4 regions of the Bradyrhizobium sp. 157 genome follow, and region 3 is predicted to be linked to each of the others. Evidence: riboswitches for the same ligand, from Rfam matches in the RefSeq annotation. Region 3 holds a riboswitch; each other region holds the start of a gene.

Region 1 (5,328 bases), on a different contig from region 3:
GCGCCAATTTCGTATGACATTCCGTAAGGGAGGTAAAATAGATTGTTGTGATGGGACGCATCCACGCGATGGATAAATGAAAAATAGCGCTGTGCTTCGCGTCGAGCGTTAATGACTTCGGAATATGTGACCGGATCGGGCATCGCCGGCACGCTGTCCGCCGTCGGATCGAAAACCGAGCTTGTCGCCAGCTGTATGCGACCGCCTCCGCCGGCGCCGGCCGGATTCCCAGGCGCTGGGAACTTTGGGAGCTCGCAAGGACATCGTAAGCCCCCAAAGCGCGTGCATCTTATTCACAAACGCGTTGGCGAAACGCTCCGCACCATCATGGCTCAGCCCGCAACTCGCGTGCGGCGGCCACCATATTGATGAGCGCGGGACGCACCTCCTCCCATCTTCGAGTTTTCAGTCCGCAGTCGGGATTGATCCAGAGCTGCCGATCGGAAACTCGCTGCCGCGCCAACACAATCAGCTGCTTGATTTCCGCCGCTGCGGGAATGCGCGGTGAATGAATGTCGTAGACGCCGGGCCCGATCTCATTGGGATATTAGTAGCTCTTGAAGGCCTCGAGCAATTCCATCTTAGAACGCGACCTCTCGATTGAAATGACGTCAGCATCCATTGCTGCGAACGCATCGATGATTTCGTTGAACTCGGAATAACACATGTGGGTATGGATCTGAGTTCCGTCGGCGACAGCGGAGGAGCAAACGCGGAAGCTGTCCACTGCCCAATCGAGATAGTTCCTCCACTGCGATTTGCGTAGCGGCAATCCCTCCCGCAACGCAGCCTCGTCGATCTGGATCATGGTCGCTCCAGCCGCCTCAAGGTCGATGACCTCATCTCGGATCGCAAGAGCGATCTGACGGCATGTCTCGCTCCGCGAGATGTCGTCGCGGACAAACGACCAGTTCAGGATCGTCACCGGTCCGGTCAGCATAGCCTTGACGGGTTTCTTGGTCAGAGACTGCGCATAGCGCCACCATTCAACGGTCATCGGCTTCGGCCGGGAAACATCTCCGAACAGGATAGGCGGGCGAACGTACCGCGACCCATAAGACTGAACCCAGCCGTGCTTGGTGAAAGCGAATCCCAACAGCTGCTCGGCAAAGTATTGAACCATGTCATTGCGCTCGAACTCACCGTGTACGAGCACGTCCAGGTCGATATCTTCCTGCCACTGCACGGTACGGGCTGTCTCCGCTTTCAGAAGCTGCTCGTACTGCGCGTCATTCAGCGCTCCCCGCGCATGAGCCGCACGCGCATTCCGGACGTCGACCGTTTGCGGGAAGGATCCGATGGTTGTCGTTGGAAACATCGGCAATGCGAACGCGACGCGCTGGACGTCGGCACGCTGGGTGAACGCACTGCGACGGCGACGCATGCTATCGTCGATCGCGGCCATTCGTCCGGCGACATTCGCATTGTGGATCTCGGGCGATGTTTCGCGGGTCACGGCTGCGTCCTCCGAAAGCGCAAGTTCATCGGCCACCTCGGCAGCATGGCCGGCCAGCGCTTTGCCCAATATCGAAAGTTCCTTGATCTTCTGAACTGAGAACGCCAGCCACGTCTTCAGATTGGGATCGAGATCGGTCTCTAGCTCAATGTCGATCGGAACATGAAGCAGCGAGCAGGAAGGAGCAATCTGAACACGGTCCCTGCCCAGCTTTTTGACCATAGGGGCAATTGGTCGAGCAGCGCCGCAAGATTGGAGCGCCAGACGTTGCGACCATCAACGACGCCTAGCGAGACCACGAGATCTCTGCGGGCTGTGGCGACAATTGCGTCCAACTGGTCGGGTGCCCGAACCAGATCGACATGAAGCCCGGCAACGGGCAAGGCCAAGGCTGTTTCAAGATTGTCGCCGATAGCGCCGAAATAAGTGGCCAGCATGATTTTAAGGGCCGGCACAACCTCTGCGAAATGAGCATAGGCCCGGCGGACAGCCGCCCGCGACGCTTCGTCGACGTCCGTCACTAGGCATGGCTCGTCGAGCTGAACCCATTCAGCACCGCGCGAGGCTAGTTCGCGGAGGACATCGACATAGACTGCGAGGAGCCGGTCAAGCAGCGACAGCGGATTGAATGCGGGATCTGCGCTTTTGCCGAGCTTCAGGAAAGTGACTGGGCCAACTAGGACGGGGCGCGTTCGGTAGCCGAGGCTTTTTGCCTCCTCATATTCCTCGATCGGCTTTCGAGAGGAATACTTAAAGATCTGATCCTGGTGAAATTCCGGCACCATGTAGTGGTAGTTGGTATCGAACCACTTCGTCATTTCCTGTGCGGCTACTCCAGGCCCATGCTGAGCGTGACCACCGTCCTGAGCGCCACGCGCCATGGTGACGTAGGTCTTGAGCGACACAGGACCTTCGGTCCAGCCGTAGACGTCGGGAATGGCGCCGACCGTTACGCTGGTATCGAGCACATGGTCGTAAAACGAGAAGTCATTCGAAGGAATGACGGTCGCACCGCGGGATTTCTGCCGTGCCCAATTAGCGGCACGAAGTTTACTCCCCGCCTCGAGGAGCTCGGCTTCGCTGGAGTTTCCCGCCAAGTAGCTCTTGAGCGCGAATTTGAGTTCGCGTCGTGGGCCGATGCGTGACATCCCCAGTGTGGCAACGGGAAGCGAAAGAATAGACATAGCTCAGACGCCATGATTGGGGCAAAGGCCATGGCGGACGCATGCAGCGAATATCGCGTGAGCGACAGCTGCTTGGCGCACACCGGGACACCCCGCCCGTGGACGATATAATCGAGGCAGGTCTCCGGGCTCGCGGGTCGTCGCTGCTGTCCGGCCTTCCCGAAGCCGCATGGCTTCAGTGACTTCGTTGGACAGCGGCTCGCCGCTTACAGTTGCGGGGGCAGCGCCGGCATTGCACCGGCTTCCCTCTTAGCTCCGGATCAAACGAAATCCGGAGACCACGACGGCTGGCATTATGCGCACGAGGATCGATCCGTCAACCTACTGGAGTGTCGCTGCGATATTGCCCAAGCGATTGCGAGCTGTACTAGGTAGGCTACAACGGTCTTACTCCCGGCCTGGTGAAAACGCGTGGATCTGTGGAGGCTCCGCTTGTGAATGCGTCCGCTCAACACCCTGTTCGCGTAGTCGGATGAGCTCCGCGAGCAGAACGAACGCGCCGGGCGCTTCGACATCTGCGTGATCGCGACAAAGCCTGGTCTTTTCCGTCAGCAGCTTCTCGAACTCGTCCGTAAGGAAGTTGCGATCATCCTCGGCCGGCATCCGTTTGATCACAGTGCCATGAGGCTCTGAGGAATTGCAAAGGCCGGATTACTCCAGGATCGAACGGATGATCAGGTCGGACTGCCTGTGTTCGGCTGACCCCGCGACGAGCCGCGAGCTCGATCGCCTCCGTGGCGTTGGTCAAGATGATCTCCTCGGTGCGCCAGGCACTCACGTGCTGAGCGACTTTGGCGCGCGCCTTCGTTGTTTCCGTCGCCGCTTGGGGAGTAGTGCAGCCTGGACGTTGGCCTGCGCGACATCGCAGGAACAGTTCCGGACCTCAGGATGCACGCTGACTTGCGAAACTGGAGTAAGCGGCGAGAGGGCGGGCGGCGGGATCGTGCTATGACTCTACGCTCCATGCACTCGTGCACGGAAGCGGATGCCGAGCTTCTCGTACGTCTTCAGGATCTCCGGACCGATCTCGTCGCGCGAGGAGACCGCCTCTTCGGCTTCGGCCGTGACGTCGCTTTAGATATCCTGCAAATCGATCTTGTGATATTTGACGCCCCGTCCACCTCGCCTTGGCTCGTCAGCCAGCGACGATAAGCCTCGACGCGGCGACTGGAGCATCGAGGCGGCCTCGTCCTTATTCGAGACAAATTTAACGGTGTCCTCTGACAGAGCCCTTCGAGGGCTTCTCGGAGAAGATCAGCGCCTTAAGTCATAACGATGTTGATCGACCTCGATGCGCCCCATGCGGTCGGCGGCCTCCTCAAGCTCGACATCTACTACTTCGTTCGCGAAATCGAGCGGTGAAGCCTTCTGGACGCGGGCTGCTTATGCTGTTTTAGACGGGACACAGGTGTCAGGCACCGGACAGACGACCGCGCATTGCGGCGTGTCGCAATGGCCCGCGCACTCCGTACACTTTTTGGCATCGATAACGTAAATGTCGCGCTTGAGGCTGATCGCCGCGTTGGGACACTCGAACTCACATGCCCCACAAACGGTGCATTGCGAAGCGACGATCTTGTAAGCCATGCCTTCCGATTCCTTAGGCGAGCGATGCCATTGGCGATCCCTTTCAAATGCCGTGCCAAACACAGACGCGCTCAATGATGGGCAATTTGCGAGCCCTCGGGCCCTACTCCGAGAGCCAGTCGCGCTGCGAGCTTCCGTCGGTTTGTCTGGCACGGCAGCGCGGAGCCAAGCGACGCTCGACGATTCCGAAACCGGCGGCGCGACTAAAAGCCGCGAGCCGACGCACGTCTACGCCGGATCTCGGCAAACCTCCGGTCACACGCCCTGACTGGAGGTTTTGTGCAAGCCTCGCTCACGGCTACAACGTTAACTCCGCGGATTGACTCGCTGGAGGCTTGCCAAAACGGGTTTGTGCTACAACAAGCTTCGGCGTCGCTTCGGAGGGAAATGAAGTTGCGCCGGGAGGAGCGATACTGGCTTTGCAAAGTGACCGATTTAATTGCAGTCAGCCGCATGCCTGGTGCCGAGTAGGCATGGCGGCGCGGGCGAGCGCTGGTACGCTTTGCCTGGCTGTGCTCAGCCACTCCTCATGCAACTATTTTGGACGAAGTGGAACAGGGCTGAAAGATGACTGTGCAAATTGCTTCAGCGGCATGGCCTTTCCGAACAGATGGCCCTGCGCAAGGTCGAAGCCGAGTTCGGTCACAGCGATCAGGTCGGCGTGGCTCTCCACACCTGCGGCGACGGTGCGCACACTGTACTCTTTGGCTAGATCGACGATATGGCGGCACACCGTTCGCTTCAGGGGCCCATTTCCGCAACCGGCGACGTACTGCCGGTCCACTTTTAATTTCATGAACGGGAATTTTTCCACCCCCATCAACTGCGGCCAATTGGCGCCGACATTGTCGATTGCAAGGCCAATGTTGTGAAAGCGAACCTCACGCGCGACCTCGATCAGGAGATCTAGGTTCTCGATCGCTTCCTCGCTCTCGATTTCAATCGTCAAGCCGCCGAAAGCGGGGTGCGACGGCATGCGCTGACAGAGATCGCGTACCGCCTGCGGGTCAATCAGGAATGCTGCCGGGAGATTGATGGAGAGATCGATTGAAGTTTGCTGCTCCAGAAGATACTGCCAATCCTTGATCGCGCGGTCGATCA
Region 2 (5,328 bases), on a different contig from region 3:
TACGGCAATCACCTCACCATTTGAGGGCGGCGGAGATCTCATAGGTGCGCGGGGCTCCCAGCAGGATCTGGTCGGGATAGAACGGATCGCCCCAGATCGCGTAGCGCTTGTCGGTCACATTCCGCACCCGGAAAGTCAGCCGCGTTTGCTCGACGGCATTGAAGACGGATTTGGGGATGTCGACGAAGGCATAGAGATCGGCCACCGTGTAGGCGTTCATCGTCACGGTGTTGGCATCGGTATTGTAGCGATCGCCGACATGGCGGCCGATCACCCCGAGCTCGACCGGCCACGGCGTGAAGAACCGGTAGGACGCGCCGGCGTTCGCGACGACGCGCGGCACGTTCGGCGGCGTATTCCCGGAAAACGAGCCACCAGCAAAATTGTAGTCGGCATAGCGCGCGTCGATATAGGCGATGTTGCCCCACACACGCCAGGCTTCCGTCAGGCGCATGGAGGCTGCGAGCTCCACGCCCTTCGATTCCTGCCGTCCGGCGAAGTTGAGCTGCATGCCGCCGGCCGCCGCATAGACATTCTTGCGCAGGATATCGAAGGCTGAGAACGACCACTCCGCCCGGTTGTCCCAGAACAGATGCTTCACGCCGGTTTCATAGGTCCGCGACGTTGTCAGGTCGAGCGGCTGGAGCGGCCCGAGCAGAAAAATGTTATTGGCCGACACGTCTGCACCCGTCGCGTATTGGCTGAAGAACGTCAGGCCGGGAACGGCCTCCCAAGTGTAGCCGATGCGGCCCGTCACCGGCATCCAGGATTTCGAGAAGGGAAAGCCCGTCTTCACCACGCCGTTCGCGTCGGTCGAATTCCGGTCGAGCCCGATATGCTCCATGCGCAGGCCACCGACCAGAGCAAATGTCCGTGTGATCTTAAGGCGATCCTCGAACGACAGGGACTCATTGTCGATTCGAGCGGTCTGTCGCTGCGTCGTCAGCAGGCCGTAGTATCCACGCGCGGGATCGACCAGCGCGACCAGGTCGTGGGGGAAGTTGGCGGCACCCGGGCGGACGAAATCGAGGCCGCTCGCCGCAACCGTCGTCACGAGGCGGTTATCCATACCGACGATGTTCGCATCCCAGGTCAAGTCGGTGATGTTGCCTGCGAGCTTCTGGCGATGCGCCACGTAGAAGCGCTCGCGATCGACCAGGTTCGAATTGGCGTTGAACGCCTCAACTTCGTTGTTGAGCCACTCGCGCTCGGCGCCATAGCCATAGGCCTGGCTCTTCAGGGTCAGACCGGGTGCGAGCCTGAGCTCGAAGCCGCCGCGAAGCCACACCTCCTTCGCCACGTTACGATTATCGAGAACGTTGTAGTTGTTGTTGAAGGTGCGGTCGTCGATCGTGACGGGCCCCAGGTTCGATCCGTTGTAGTTCGAGACGTAGCTCCCGGAGACAATGCCGGCTGTGGCATGGGATCCGCTGAAGGCGACCGGAACGAGCGGCACGCCCCAATAGGCCCTCGAACGGTCCTCCTTGTATTCGATGGCGCCCCAGACCTTGAGATTATCGGATATGCGGTAATTCAGTTGGCCCGATACGTCGAGCGTCTTCGTGTTGGTGTCATCGGCAAAACCGTTGAGTGAGGAGCGGCTGATGTCGGACCGGTAGTCCAGGCCCTGGATGTTGGTGCTGCCGCCGGAGCCGTAGTAGCTCCGGAACGAATTCAGCGAGTCATAGGAGAAGTACGCCTCGTTCCGGATCGGCCCGATGTGCGGCTGCTTGGTCACGAAATTGACCGCACCGCCGGCGGCACCCTCGCCCGACAACAGTGAGGCTGGTCCCTTCAGAAACTCCACTGCCTTGAGATTGGCCGCATCCATGATACGCGACGTCATGTTCTGCGGACCGATCTTGATGCCGTTGTAGAGCACGTTGATCTGGCTGTTGGTGAAGCCGCGCATCGAGAAGGCCGAGGGCTCGGCCGGATTGTCACCGGACGTCACGCCGACCGCGCCTTGCGCGACTTCCGACACCGTCCGATAGCCTTGCTCACGGATCGTCTCAGCTGAAATCACCTCGACGGTTGCCGGAATCTCGCGCACGGTCAGGCCAAGACGCGAAGCGCCCTTGGCGACAGCGTTCGTGTTCGGCGGCGTCTGCATTGCTTGCTCATCAGGCTTCGGTGCTGTCGCGGCGGACGTGGCTCTGCTTGCCGCCGTATGGCGCGCGCCGCGTTCGTCGCGACCGGCCGGCCTTGCCGGTCTGCGCTTCTGATCGGCACCCGGATAAATCTCGACGGGTGGCAATTGCTCACGGGAGCTCGCCTGTTGCGCCCAGGCCACGGAGATGTCGAGGGAAGCAAAATAAGAGAGAACGCCGGATGCGAGCAAGAATTGGCCCGACCGGGCGGCACGAAGAGACGACATGGTTGATACCTCGGTATGACGTCAGTGGCACGTCACAGCGACCCAGGTCTCAACCTCCAGCTTGCTAAGCCTCGGGTGAAGCCGAATGTCTGTACTCCCCGACCGATATCTTCGCGTGTGACCACGGCTGACGGCAGGTCTCCTGGCTTGCGGGTCGTTACCTTGCGTCGCCTTCCCGGGACCGAGATGCCCAGTGGCTCGTGACGCAACATTCTCCGCTCACAGTTGCGGGGGCAGCTACGGCATTGAGGAAACCTCCTCGCACCGCATTCCCTTTTCACCCCCGTAAGGGGAAACCGTCGCGTGCATCTAGGATTAAGACGAGCACGGAGTCAATGTGCAGTCTCGGTGTCCTTGTCGCAGCGATCTCTACATTGACAATTGCTTACCGGAGCGTGCTATCGCGTTACTGCTCTGACGTAGGTGGAGACGTTGAATGGAAGGGGACACCTTCCTCTGGCTGGTCCGGCATGCCGTCGTCAATGGCGTCGCAGGGACGATCCATGCCTCGGACGCCCCCGCGGATCTCAACGACCGGACGCAACTTGAAGCGCTGAGACGGCATCTGCCGCAGGACGCCGCAAGCTACGCAAGCCCGTCGCGACGAACCGTCGACACGGCGCGTGCGCTGGGGCGTGACCCGATCCTGGTGCCCGAATTCCGCGAGCAGGATTTTGGCGACTGGACCGGGCAGCGCCACGACGATCTCGCCGCTGCCGGCCGCGAAGGCTACGCAAAGTTCTGGAGCGATCCGGCTCGCTCCCGGCCGCCGGGCGGCGAAAGCTTTGAAGATCAGATTGTCAGGGTTCGGCAGGGCCTCGATCAGATCGGGACCGGACCGGCAATCCTTGTCGTCCATTCCGGCACCATCCGCGCTGCGCTGTGCATCGCACTTGACCTCACCCCGTAGGCTGCCCTCCGCTTCGTCATCGACCCGCTCTTCCTCACTCGCATCGATCGGCTGTCGAATGGCTGGCGGGTGCTATCGGTCAATCAGCGCGCTGCTTGAAGCGCCGTCATCAGGCCGGCCGATCCGGCACGTTGGCTTGCGCAAAGGTCGCCATGCCGTTGTGCAGGGCGCATGCGAGCCGCACCAGCGGCAGTACGAGCGCGGCACCAGATCCCTCGCCGAGCCTCAGGTCCAGGCTGACCAGAGGATGGACGTTGAGCGCGCGAAGAATCAGGCGATGTCCCTGCTCCGCCGATTGGTGGGAGGGCAAGAGATATGGCTGACACGACGGATTGAGACGCACCGCCGCGAGCGCTCCAGCTGACACGATGAAGCCGTCGATCAGGACCGGAATGCGCCGCTGCGCGGCTGCGATGATCGCACCGCAGATGGCGGCGATCTCGAGACCCCCAACTGCACACAAGATCTTTTCGGCAGAAGCCCCCGCAAGCCTGTGCAGGGCCAGCGCGGCATCAACCAGCCGCGCCTTGCGGGCCCGGCCGGCGGTATCGACGCCGGTTCCGCTACCTGCGATCTCTTCGGCGCTCACGCCGAGCAGGGCCGAAGCGATTGCTGCCGAGGTCGTGGTGTTGCCGATCCCCATTTCTCCGAAGATGAGTAGATCAGGATGCCCGGCCTCCGCGCGCAGCACCGCGCGCCGGCCGCATTCAAAGGCGAACGCCAGCTCGCTCGGGTTAAGCGCCGCCTCCACACTGAAATCGCGGCTGCCACAGCGCGGCTTGTCGGTGACGACACCCGCCAGCGGCGCTCCCGCCAACGTGCCGGCGTCGACGACTTCGAGACCTAAACCCAATTCGCGTGCCAAGACCGATATCGCAGCGCCGCCCGCGGCGAAATTCGCCATCATCGCGATCGTCACCTCCTGCGGATAGGCCGACACGCCCTGCGCGACGATGCCGTGATCGCCGGCAAAGATGATGATCGGCACGCGCGCCGCGCGAGGTTTTTTCGTCTGCTGCAAACCGGCAAGCTCGACCGCAATGTGCTCGAGCCGGCCGAGCGCACCGGTCGGCTTTGTCAGTTGCCCCTGCCGCGCGAGCGCCGCCTCGCGATGGACGGCCGAGACATCAGGGCAGTTCTGGGAGACCCACTCGGGAAGCATGTTGTTCTGCCTCTGCATGCAGCCGCCTCACGGCCTGCGCTTGAGAATGTAGCTGTCCATGATCCAGCCATGCCGTTCGCGCGCCTCTTGCCGCGTCGCGACGATGCGAGGACCAACCTCGGCAAGCTCACCGGACATGATGATCTGATCGGACATGCCGAGATAGGCGCCCCACCAGATGTGCAGGCCTTTCGGCTCCAGCGATTGAAAGGCGGTGCCGCCATCAAGCATCACGACCACGGTGTCGGTGCCGTCAGGCCAGCCGGCTTCGCGCAGCCGCCGCCCCGTCGTAACGAGAAAGGGCTCGCCGATGTCGTTGAGCGGCAGCGCATGCGCCGCGCACAGCGCCTGAATCGACGTAATGCCCGGGATCACCTCGATCGCCGGCAACGGGTCCAGCCTTCGTGCGATGCGCAGGCTGGAATCGTAGAGCGACGGGTCGCCCCAGATCAGCAGGGCCACGCGGCCGTCGCTGCCAAGGTGGCTCGCGACCTCCTGTAACCAAGTTGCAGCGACAGCGTCGTGCCAATCGTCAACGCCCCGGCGGTAGTCCGCCTCGCCGGCATCGCGCACGGGCAGATCGAATTCCACGATACGCGCCTTGTCGCTCGTGAGCACATCGGCGCAAACCGCCCGCCGCAGTTCGGCGAGATCGGACTTCGCCGCACCCTTGCGCGGGATGAGGACGAGATCGGCAGCGTTGATCGCGCGGATCGCAGCGAGCGTGAGCTGCTCGGGATCGCCGCAGCCGATACCTATCAGGGAGAGCGTCAGCATAACCTGTGCGAAGGGCGGCCGTGGCAGCCGCCCCTCACGTTATCTCTACACGGCGTTGTGCAGGCGCGGGGTGACGAAGCCGTAGGCCGTAACGCCACGCAG
Region 3 (5,328 bases):
ACTACGGCCGCATGAACATAAAATCGGTGGCGGGGTCGCAATTGTCGGCCACAAAGCGCAGCTCCGACTGAACGTCAGCAACGGGCCGGCTCTCGAGATATTTTGTGACCAGCAGACCGAGCAGCGCTCGACAAACGCTGTCAGTCGCGTGGCCGGCGCCTGTACCATCCGCAATAGCGGCAGAGAAATGGCGTGCTGCGATTTCAGTTGCTGACATTCCGTGGCTCCAAATGACCAGATCACCCATTATAATCAGAAAAACCTGCAGCGCCATTGATCTTGGTCAACATGGATGGCGCCGTTCGTCCGTCGTGGTACTGAAGGCGGTCTGCTGCTGGCCATTTGCGCCCTACACGCGACGGCCACCGTCACATCTTTGGAGATATTTGAATGCAGGGAGAGACCTTCCTTTGGCTGGTCCGGCATGCGGTTGTCGACTGCCCTGGAGGCACGATTCACACTTCCGATGCTCCGGCCGATCTTGGTGATCGGACGCATTTGGAAGCCGTGCGTAGGTGCTTGCCGCAGAACGCCCTCAGCTATGCTAGTCCGTCTCAACGAACTCTCGATACAGCGCGTGCCCTCCGGTTTGATCCGATCTCGGTGCCTGAGTTCATGGAGCAGAATTTCGGAGATTGGACCGGCCGACGTCACGACGATCTCGCCGCTTGCGGAGGAGAAAGCTACACGCAGTTCTGGAAGGATGCCGCTCGCTCAAGGCCACCCGGCGGCGAAAGCTTCGAAGATCAAATTGCCAGGGTTCGGCACGGGCTTCGCAAAATAGCTCCCGGTCTGGCAACGCTCGTCGTTCATTCTGGCACCATTCGCGCTGCACTCTGCACCGCGCTCGACATCGCGCCGCAAGCAGCCTTGCGCTTCGTTATCCATCCGCTGTCCATTACGCGAATTGATCGGCTGCGGGACGATTGGCGGGTTGTGTCGGTAAATCAGAATGTCACCTTATGAGCGGTTCGGAACCTGGGCCTGCGCGAAGGTCGTCATGCCGTTGTGCAGGGCGCATGCAAGCCGCAGGATCGGCAATGCGAGCGCGGCGCCCGATCCCTCGCCGAGCCGAAGATCCAGATTGAATAGTGGCTGAACATCTAAGGCCTGAAGAACCAGGCGGTGGCCTTGCTCTGCCGATTGATGAGAGGACAAAAGAAATCGCTGACATGAAGGATTGAGACGTACCGCTGCTAATGCCGCGACGGAAACGATGAAGCCGTCGATCAGAACCGGAAGGCGACGCTGTGCGCCGGCTATGATCGCGCCACTGATCGCCGCAATTTCCAGACCGCCGACCGCGCACAAGATCCGCTCGGGAGCAGTACCTGGTGTTGTAAGCCCGTGACGAGCCAACGCAACCTCTATCAGCTGCGCCTTACGTGCGCGACTGGCTGTATCCAAGCCCGTTCCGCTGCCGGCCACCTGCTCGGCCCTCACGCCAAGCAGGGCCGCGGCGATTGCTGCCGAAGTCGTGGTATTGCCGATGCCCATGTCGCCAAGGATCAGAAGATCGGGTTGCGTCGTTGCAGCCCGCACAACTGCGCGCTTGCCGCAGTCAAAAGCCAAGGCCAGCTCCGCGGGCTCAAGTGCCGCTTCCTCGCTAAAGTCGCGGCTACTCCGCCGCGGCTTATCGATCACGACACCCTCAATCGGAACTTCCGCGAGCGTGCCAGCATCGACGATCTCGAGACTCAAGCCTAGCTCGCGTGCCAGAACGGAAATTGCGGCGCCACCCGACGCGAAGTTGGACATCATCGCGATCGTGACTTCCTGCGGATACGCCGATACGCCCTGAGCGACGATCCCGTGATCGCCGGCGAAGACGATGATCGGCACGCGTTGAGCCCGCGGCTGCTCCGTTTGTTGCAGACCGGCGAGTTCGATCGCGAGATGCTCGAGCCGGCCGAGCGCGCCGTCCGGTTTGGTAAGTTCAGCTTGGCGGGCCAGCGCTGCATCGCGATGGATGGCCGAAACGTCGGGGCACTCCTGGTAGACCCACTCCGGTAGCATGATGTCCTGCCGTTAGATGTTAACGCTAGCGAGCGAGCCCGTTCGCGGGTAGCCGCTTGAGAATGTAGCTGTCCATGATCCAGCCATGCCTTCCGCGCGCTTGCTGTCGCGCGGCGACGATGCTTGGACCCACTTCGGCGAGCGCACCTGACATCGTGATCTCCTCACGCATGCCAAGATAGGCGCCCCACCAGATGTGCAGCCCTGCCGGATCGAGCGACTGAAACGCCGCGCCGCCATCTAGCATCACGACCACCGTGTTCGTGCCGTGGGGCCAGCCACCTTCGCGCAGCCGCCGTGCCGTTGTCACCAGGAAAGGCTCGCCTATGTCGTTCAGCGGCAGCGAATGTGCCGCGCAAAGCGCCTGGATTGACGTGATACCGGGGACCACTTCGATGGCTGGCGACGGATCGAGCCTTCGCGCGATCCGCAGGCTCGAGTCGTATAGCGAAGGATCTCCCCAGATCAGCAGGGCAACTCGCCCCTCACTCCCGAGATGCTGCGCAATTTCCTGCGACCAGGTCGCCGCTAGGGCATCGTGCCATTCGTCCACTCCTTTGCGGTAATCTCCTTGGCGGGCGTCACGCACGGGTATGACGAACTCGGCGATCCGCGTCCGGTCGTTCGAAAGCACCTGGGCGCAAATCGTCCACCGCAATTCAGCGAGATCAGATTTCACGTCCCCCTTGCGCGGGATGAGGACGAGGTCGGCGGCGTTGATCGCGCGCACCGCGGCAAGCGTTAGCTGCTCGGGATCGCCGCAACCGATTCCTATCAGGGAGAGCGTCAGCATAAGTTATGCGGAGGGCGGCCGCTGCCTGCGACCACCTTCACTTAACCTTACGTGGCGTTGTGCAGGCGGTAGGTGACGAAACCGTCCGCTGTCACGCCACGCAGCGATTTCGCCAGTGCGAGCACGGTCAGATCAGCCAGCGGCTCGATGACCACGACGGCCGCGTAGGAAGCGGCGAAAGATGCGATGGAAGTGAGGTTCTCGGCGGCAAAGCCAGCACCATACAGCGCCCAGAAAGCGACCCACGTCACGATGCCGGATTGATAGGCGGCCGAAAGCGCCAGTGCTTGGCGATACTGCAGGTCTACATAGGCGGTGTTGCAGGGAATAATCCGCCCGGCCAGCGCCCAGATCGCAATCAGCGGCACCAGCAACGTGGTCACATTCATGCCGTATTGCGGCAGGTCGGCCGGTGCGAAGAATAGCCCCTGAAGCAGAAGACCAAGGGCCAGCCCGAACGCGGCCGGCGCTGCACCGAACAAGAGGAACAGCGTCGAGCCGAGAATGAAATGTACCTCAGAGACCCCGACCCGGAAATGCGGCAGGAGTTCGAAGAATGAGAAGACCAGGACCGTTGTTGCGACGATGCGCACCGCTAGTGAAGCGATTCCCTGCTCGCGCACGGTCTCTGCCGCAAGCTTCAAAGTGCAGCCACCGGCGACGGCACCTGTCGCGTAGCCCAGCACGAGCTTGGCGCCCGTAACGATACTTGGTTCGATATGCATATCTACGTCCCTTCTGCCGTCCCACCCGACGGCGTTGGTGTTAAAAGCTGCAGGGTAGGTCTCCTGGCTCGCGGTTCGAAACGGGTCTCCTTCCATCCCCAGCCTGACGGCCAGTGGCGGACCGGAGCCCTCATCGCTAACAGGCGCGGGGACGGCCGGGTCTTCAGGCGCCGCAACTAGGTCCGCCCTTCGCCATTCCTGATTATGCTCCGGCTTCGAGTACCATGCCTGTACTGTGTGCGCCTTTCGACGAGGACGCGTCAAGGGGCACGCGAGATCGGACGACGGCATCATCAACACGGAGTCTCTCCCGCCAGCGCGCCGAAAAGAATGAGCGCTGGCGTCGTTGCGGCGCCACTTTCCGCGAGCTGCTCTGCGAGCTTCGCAATCGTCATACGGACAAGCCGCTCTTCGGCGCCGCCGAGAGACTCGGCAATCACCGACGGCGTATCGGGGCCCATGCCGTGCTCGATCAGCCTTGCCACGAGCGCCGGAAATGTCCGTTTGCCCATGTAGACCACGGTTGTCGCTTCCTGATCGGCCAGGGCCGCCCAATTGAGATTTGCGGGCAATTGGCCAGTGACGTCAGCGCCGGTCACGAACTGGACGCGGCGCGAGGTATGCCGGCGGGTCAGTGGAATGCCGAAGCGCGCCGCCGCAGCGCAGGCTGAGGTAACGCCCGGAATGATCTCGTAGGTGACGCCCGCCGCGCGCAGCACCTCGATCTCCTCTTCAAGCCGACCGAAGATGCCGGCGTCTCCCGATTTCAAGCGAACGACTCGGGCACCTGCGGCGGCGTAGTCGATGAGCAGCCGGTTGACGTGTTCCTGTTTGGCCGAGGGCCGGCCCGCACGTTTGCCAACCGCCACCAGATTGGCGCCGGGGCGGGCGTGATCGAGGATCGCGCCCGAGGCAAGGTCGTCATAGAGCACGACATCGGCGGCGCGCAGACGCGCGGCCGCCTTGAGCGTCAGGAGCTCGGGATCGCCTGGACCAGCCGAGACAATGGAAACAAAGCCGCTCACCTGTCCTCCGCAATGAGGTGGAAGAACGTGCCAGTAGTGTACCCGCGCCGCGAGCCGGTCTCCGCAACGACCGCGCCGGTCGCGTCACGCACGATAGCCAGGGGTTTATCGGGCTGAGAGACAATCGTGGAGTAATGGAATTCATGGCCACGCAGACGCGCGCCGGCCTGATGTCCAGGCATTGAGACTGTAAGCTCAGCAAGTCGGTAGCCCAGATGCATGCGACGTTGAGCAAAACTCGTTTCCAGGCCGAGTAATCCCATCATCTCGTGACGCACGTCGTTGGCGTCGATCAAGGCGGAGCCCAGCACCATATAGCCCCCGCATTCGCCATGCACCGGACGTGTCTCCGCAAAGCATGTTAGGGCGCGGCGAAATCGGCGATTTGTCGCGAGTTTGCCAGCGTGCAATTCCGGATAGCCGCCGGGCAGCCAGCAGACGTCGGCACTGTCATCAGGGCCTTCATCGGCGAGCGGCGAGAAGGTCACGATCTCGGCTCCGGCTGCGCGCCAGGCCTTCAGTAGATGCGTATAGACGAACGAGAATGCAGCGTCGCGTGCGAGCGCGATGCGCTGGCCGGGCGGCGTGAAGCTTAGGCCATGCGCGTCGCATGGCGCCATCCAGGCGCATGCCGATTGCAGCACCGCATCCAGATCGACATGCTCGGCGACGACCCGCGCGGCCTCTGCAATGAGGCCATCGACCTCAGCCTGCTCCTCCGCCTGCACAAGGCCTAGGTGACGCTTCGGCAAGGTGATCGCGGCCTGGC
Region 4 (5,328 bases), on a different contig from region 3:
CGCGGCCATCACCGACGCCAGCGCCAGTTCGTCCTCGCTGATGGCGTCATAGAGATTGCGCTGCGTCTCGGCGAGCACCGCGGTGGCGCCGACGCCCTGAAGGCCAGTGCAGGCTTCTTCGATGATCAGCGTCAGCCGCGCGATATCGAGCGGGACCTGCACGCCACTGGCCAGCGTGACACGTAACGAGGGCTTCCCCGATGGCTGGGCGGCCATGGCCGCGTCCTGTCCGGCACGCTGGCGCGTGCGTTCCTCGCGATAGAGCACATAGGCGCGCGCGACCTTGTGATGCTCGCTGCGCATCAAGGCGAGCTCGACCTGGTCCTGCACGTCCTCGATATGAAAGGTGCGGCCCTCGCTCATCCGGCGCGACAGCGCGCCGACGACTTCGGCGGTCAATTGCTCGACGATTTCATGCACCCGGCGGGAGGCCGCCGCGCCATGTCCCTCGACCGCGAGAAACGCCTTGGTCATCGCGACCGAAATCTTGCTGGCGTCGAATTTCGAAACCGTGCCGTTGCGACGAATCACCTGCATCGGCGGCTGCGCTTCCGAGGCGGCAAGCGATTCGGGCAGCAATCGGAGGAATGGAGCGGCGCTGGCTTCGCGATCGAGAGAGAGTGACATCAAGAGACCCCGTGATGGTGTTGGGGCTGGATGTCAGAGAGGACGCTGCTTCAAGTGCACGGGCTGGAAATGCCGGCATGAATCTGCAAGCGCCGCCGGGACACCCCGCCCGTGGACGTTTTTTCGGTGTCGCGGCAGGTCTCCTGGCTCGCAGGTCGCCGTTGTCCCCGTGTCTTCCCAATGCGATGCCGCATCAGTGACGTAAGATTCGGAAACAACTCACTGCTTACAGTTGCGGGGGCAGCGCCGGATTCTCGCGCATTACGCGCGATACACCGGCTTCCCTCTTAGCCACCATGTGTTGGGTCATGGCGGACCGTGACAGCTATATCTCGTGTTATTCGCGTCCGCCTGTCAATGGGAAGAGCAGGTGATGTGCAAGAATTTCGGCGAGGGAACTCTCGGCTGTGAACAACGATTACAACGCGCCGGCGAATATCGCCGAGTTGACGCGCCTGCCGCGTTGCCGATAAGTGGACCCTGTCGTGGTTCTTCGGGAGACGTTCTTCCGAAGCTAAGAGGGAAGCCGGTGCGGCCGAAAAGCCAAAGCCGGAGCTGCCCCCGCAACTGTAAGCGGCGAGCCGCTGTCCAATGAAGTCACTGAAGCCTCACGAGGTTTCGGGAAGGCCGGACAGCAGCATTGACCCGCGAGCCAGGAGACCTGCCTCGACAACATACACGTCCTCGGGCGGGGTGTCCCGGTGGTGCGGTTGCGATTTTCCGCGCGCGCTCTGCCGTTCGCGAAAATCCAGACGTGTCACTTCGGCCTTTGCCCCCAACTTTTGGGGTTAAGCCAATGTCTGGTTCTACGTCTTCTTCCACAATCTCCACTTCCTCACTTCCCGTTGCCTCCCTTGGCACGCCGCGCATCGGTCCGCGCCGCGAGCTGAAATTCGCGCTGGAGAGTTTCTGGTCGGGCGCAACCGACGAGAGGGCGCTGATCGAAACCAGCGTCGGGCTTCGCGCCGCCAACTGGGCGCGCCAGAAAAAGCTTGGCGTCACCGTGATCCCGTCGAACGATTTCTCGTTCTACGACCAGGTGCTCGACACATCCGTGATGGTTGGTGCGATTCCGGAAATCTATCGCTGGAACGGCGGGCCGGTCTCCCTCGCGACTTACTTTGCGATGGCACGCGGCGCGCAAGGCAAGGCGCGTGAAGCGAGCTGCGGCCATATCAATCACGGACACGACGCCGCGCATGGCGTGCCGGCGCTCGAGATGACAAAATGGTTCGACACCAACTACCACTACATGGTGCCCGAACTGGCCAAGGATCAGAAATTTGTCCTCGCCTCGCGCAAGCCGATCGAGGAATACGAGGAAGCCAAGGCGCTGGGTTATCAGACCCGCCCTGTGCTGGTCGGGCCGGTCACGTTTCTCAAACTCGCCAAGAGCAAGAATGCCGGTTTCAATCCGCTGTCCCTGCTTGATCGCTTGGTGCCGGTTTACATCGAGGTCCTGCGCGAACTCGCCTATCGCGGCGCGAAATGGGTGCAGATCGACGAGCCATGTCTCGTGCTCGATCTCGACGTCGTCGCCCGGCAGGCACTGCATTATGCCTATGCGGAGATCGCGAGCGCAGTACCGCAGCTCAAGATCATGCTGGCGACCTATTTTGGCGGGCTGGGCGCCAACCGCGACCTCGCGCTGTCCCTTCCCATCGCCGGCCTGCATCTCGATCTGGTGCGCGCGCCGGAGCAGATCGACGAGCTCGCCGGTTTTCCTGATGACCGCGTGCTGTCGCTCGGAATCATCGACGGCCGTAACATCTGGCGCGCTGATTTGAGCCGGCTTCTCGACCGGTTTGAGCCCGTGATCGCCAAACTTGGCAAGCATCGTGTGCAGAGCGCCCCCTCCTGTTCGCTACTGCATGTCCCGATCGACCTCTCACTTGAGACCGGGCTCGATCCCGAAATCAAAAGCTGGCTGGCATTTTCGGTGCAGAAGCTCGAGGAACTGGCCGCGCTCGGAACGGCGCTCGCCAGCGGCCGCGCAGCGGTCGAGGCCACTCTGAAAGCCTCAGACCAGGCGGCAGCCTCCCGCAAGGCGTCGCCGCGCATTCACGACGCGAAGGTAGCGGCACGCGTTGCTGGCATCAATGAGCCGATGCGCTTCCGCTCCAGCGTCTTCGCTGAACGCGCCACCGTTCAGCGCGAGCGCTTCAACCTGCCGGCGTTCCCGACCACGACCATCGGCTCGTTCCCGCAAACCGCCGATGTCAGGAACGCCCGCTCCGCTCACGCCAGGGGAGCCCTGACGGACGAAGCCTATAAGCTCTACCTACAGAACCAGACGGCCCGCGCGGTACGCTGGCAGGAAAATATCGGGCTGGACGTGCTCGTCCATGGCGAGTTCGAGCGCAATGACATGGTGCAGTATTTCGGCGAACAACTCGCAGGCTTCGCCTTCACCACACACGGCTGGGTGCAATCCTACGGATCGCGCTACGTTCGCCCGCCGGTCTTGTTCGGTGATGTCTCGCGGCCGAAGCCGATGACGGTCGAGTGGTGGCAATACGCCCAATCGCTGACGAAAAAACCGATGAAGGCGATGCTCACCGGCCCCGTCACCATTCTGAATTGGTCGTTCGTCCGCGACGACATTCCGCGCAGCGAAGCCTGCCGGCAGATCGCGCTCGCGATCCGCGATGAGGTGGCCGATCTCGAAGCCGCCGGCGCCGGCATGATCCAGATCGACGAGGCGGCGCTGCGGGAGGGCCTTCCGCTGCGCAAGTCCGAATGGCAGGCCTATCTGGATTGGGCCGTCGACGCTTTCCGCCTCTGTTCGTCCGGCGTGCGCGACGAGACGCAGATCCACACTCACATGTGCTACTCGGAGTTCAACGACATTATCGGCGCGATCGGCGCGATGGACGCCGACGTGATCTCGATCGAGACCTCGCGTTCGAAGATGGAACTGCTCGACGCCTTCAGGGACTACCGGTACCCGAACGAAATCGGCCCCGGCGTCTACGACATCCATTCGCCGCGCGTGCCTGACATCGAGGAGATGACGGCTCTGCTGAAGCTCGCCCGGACGCGGCTATCCGATACCCAGATATGGATCAATCCGGATTGCGGACTGAAGACCCGCAAATGGGAGGAGGTACGGCCCGCGCTCGTCAATATGGTCGCGGCGGCCCGCGAATTGCGGGCATCCGTGTAGCGCAAGAAGCCTCTAATCTTACTGCGGCTGCGTAGGGTGGGCAAAGGCGCACTTGCGCCGTGCCCACCATCTATCCGAGATCGTTGGTGTGCCCACCCTACGGCCCTCATCAAGGAGAACGTCATGCGCTTCTGGATCGAATGCACGCGATTTGAGACGGGGCAATCTATCCACATCAACATTGCCCTGGTCGGCAGCATGTGGCGCGAAGGCGAGCGCACCATGCTCGCCTTCGTCGGCGGCGACGGGCAAAAGGTGGAAGTGGTCGAGACGCCGGAACACATTCTGGCCGTACACCTCGGGGCGACGGCCGCGGCGCCATGACGGTTCGAAAATCAATCCCGTTTGTGTAATCACCAAAGCGCTCCCAGCTCTCGTCGTTAATACGCATGAACCAGCAAGGCAGCGGCGCAAAGAGGACCCGATCGCAAGCATAAAAAAACGCGGCGTCGCCGCCGCGTTTTTATTCAGAAGGCAGTCCCGCTGTTACGCCTGGGGCTGCGGCTCCAGACCCGGGTCCGGATCGGGACGCGGACGCGGCTTGCCGGCGGGGGGTACGGCGGAGGCGCGCGGCGTGCTCGGCTCCAGCACCGACTCGCGGTTGGGCTTCTTGCCCTTCAAGAGATCGATGATCTCGTCGCCGCTCAGCGTTTCGAATTCGAGCAGGCCCTTGGCGAGCGTCTCGAGATCCTGGCGCTTCTCGGTGAGGATTCGGGTGGCCTCGTTGTAGCCTTCCTCGACCAGCCGCTTGATCTCCTTGTCGATCTTCTGGACGGTCGCTTCCGAGGCATTCTGCGTGCGCGACACCGACATGCCCAAGAACACCTCGTCCTGGTTTTCGCCGTAGGACACGGTGCCGAGTTCTTCCGACAGGCCCCAGCGCGTCACCATCATGCGCGCCAGACGCGTCGCCTGCTCGATGTCGGAGGCCGCGCCCGAGGTGACCTTTTCGCGGCCGAAGACTAGTTCTTCGGCGACGCGACCGCCCATCATGATGGCGAGACGTGACGTCATCTGCTCGAGCGACATCGACAGCTTGTCGCGTTCGGGAAGTTGCATCACCATGCCGAGCGCGCGGCCGCGCGGAATGATCGTCGCCTTGTGGATCGGATCGGTCGCGACGACGTTGAGGCCGACGATGGCGTGGCCGCCCTCGTGATAGGCCGTCAAGAGCTTCTCTTCCTCAGTCATGACGAGCGACTTGCGCTCGGCACCCATCATCACCTTGTCCTTGGCCTCTTCGAACTCGGCCTGCGTCACCATCCGCTTGTTGCGGCGGGCAGCGGTCAGTGCGGCCTCGTTGACGAGGTTCATCAGGTCGGCGCCGGAGAAGCCCGGCGTGCCGCGCGCGATGGTCTTGAGGTTGATATCCGGCGCCAGCGGCACCTTGCGAACGTGAACTTTCAGGATCTGCTCGCGGCCGACGACGTCCGGGTTCGGCACCACCACCTGGCGGTCGAAACGGCCGGGACGCAGCAGCGCGGGATCCAGCACGTCGGGCCGGTTGGTCGCGGCGATCAGGATCACGCCTTCAT

Evidence for each region. Region 3 has a riboswitch for cobalamin ahead of IVA95_RS04185 (energy-coupling factor ABC transporter permease). Riboswitches for the same ligand answer to the same signal wherever they lie in the genome.
Region 1: another riboswitch for cobalamin. It lies ahead of metE (5-methyltetrahydropteroyltriglutamate--homocysteine S-methyltransferase); the one in region 3 lies ahead of IVA95_RS04185 (energy-coupling factor ABC transporter permease).
Region 2: another riboswitch for cobalamin. It lies ahead of IVA95_RS23515 (TonB-dependent receptor); the one in region 3 lies ahead of IVA95_RS04185 (energy-coupling factor ABC transporter permease).
Region 4: another riboswitch for cobalamin. It lies ahead of metE (5-methyltetrahydropteroyltriglutamate--homocysteine S-methyltransferase); the one in region 3 lies ahead of IVA95_RS04185 (energy-coupling factor ABC transporter permease).

Annotation. Positions count from the first base shown of each region.
Region 1 is NZ_JADPKF010000086.1:25,296-30,623, forward strand. It holds partial or broken gene metE (5-methyltetrahydropteroyltriglutamate--homocysteine S-methyltransferase) at 326-2,640, opposite strand; cobalamin riboswitch at 2,738-2,938, opposite strand; gene IVA95_RS23155 (hypothetical protein) at 3,028-3,243, opposite strand; gene IVA95_RS23160 (4Fe-4S binding protein) at 4,024-4,227, opposite strand; partial or broken gene IVA95_RS23165 (EAL domain-containing response regulator) at 4,763-5,328, opposite strand, start outside.
Region 2 is NZ_JADPKF010000086.1:91,860-97,187, forward strand. It holds gene IVA95_RS23510 (PepSY domain-containing protein) at 1-1, opposite strand, end outside; gene IVA95_RS23515 (TonB-dependent receptor) at 14-2,377, opposite strand; cobalamin riboswitch at 2,492-2,693, opposite strand; partial or broken gene IVA95_RS23520 (histidine phosphatase family protein) at 2,814-3,386, shown strand; gene cobT (nicotinate-nucleotide--dimethylbenzimidazole phosphoribosyltransferase) at 3,397-4,449, opposite strand; gene cobF (precorrin-6A synthase (deacetylating)) at 4,477-5,226, opposite strand; gene IVA95_RS23535 (energy-coupling factor ABC transporter permease) at 5,272-5,328, opposite strand, start outside.
Region 3 is NZ_JADPKF010000019.1:42,996-48,323, forward strand. It holds gene IVA95_RS04160 (hypothetical protein) at 1-15, shown strand, start outside; gene IVA95_RS04165 (hypothetical protein) at 2-274, opposite strand; gene IVA95_RS04170 (histidine phosphatase family protein) at 391-966, shown strand; gene cobT (nicotinate-nucleotide--dimethylbenzimidazole phosphoribosyltransferase) at 961-2,016, opposite strand; gene cobF (precorrin-6A synthase (deacetylating)) at 2,042-2,809, opposite strand; gene IVA95_RS04185 (energy-coupling factor ABC transporter permease) at 2,857-3,534, opposite strand; cobalamin riboswitch at 3,570-3,776, opposite strand; gene cobA (uroporphyrinogen-III C-methyltransferase) at 3,828-4,559, opposite strand; gene IVA95_RS04195 (cobyrinate a,c-diamide synthase) at 4,556-5,328, opposite strand, start outside.
Region 4 is NZ_JADPKF010000079.1:93,055-98,382, forward strand. It holds gene IVA95_RS21165 (ribonucleoside-diphosphate reductase subunit alpha) at 1-627, opposite strand, end outside; cobalamin riboswitch at 743-963, opposite strand; cobalamin riboswitch at 1,097-1,311, shown strand; gene metE (5-methyltetrahydropteroyltriglutamate--homocysteine S-methyltransferase) at 1,451-3,793, shown strand; gene IVA95_RS21175 (hypothetical protein) at 3,917-4,117, shown strand; gene ftsH (ATP-dependent zinc metalloprotease FtsH) at 4,280-5,328, opposite strand, start outside.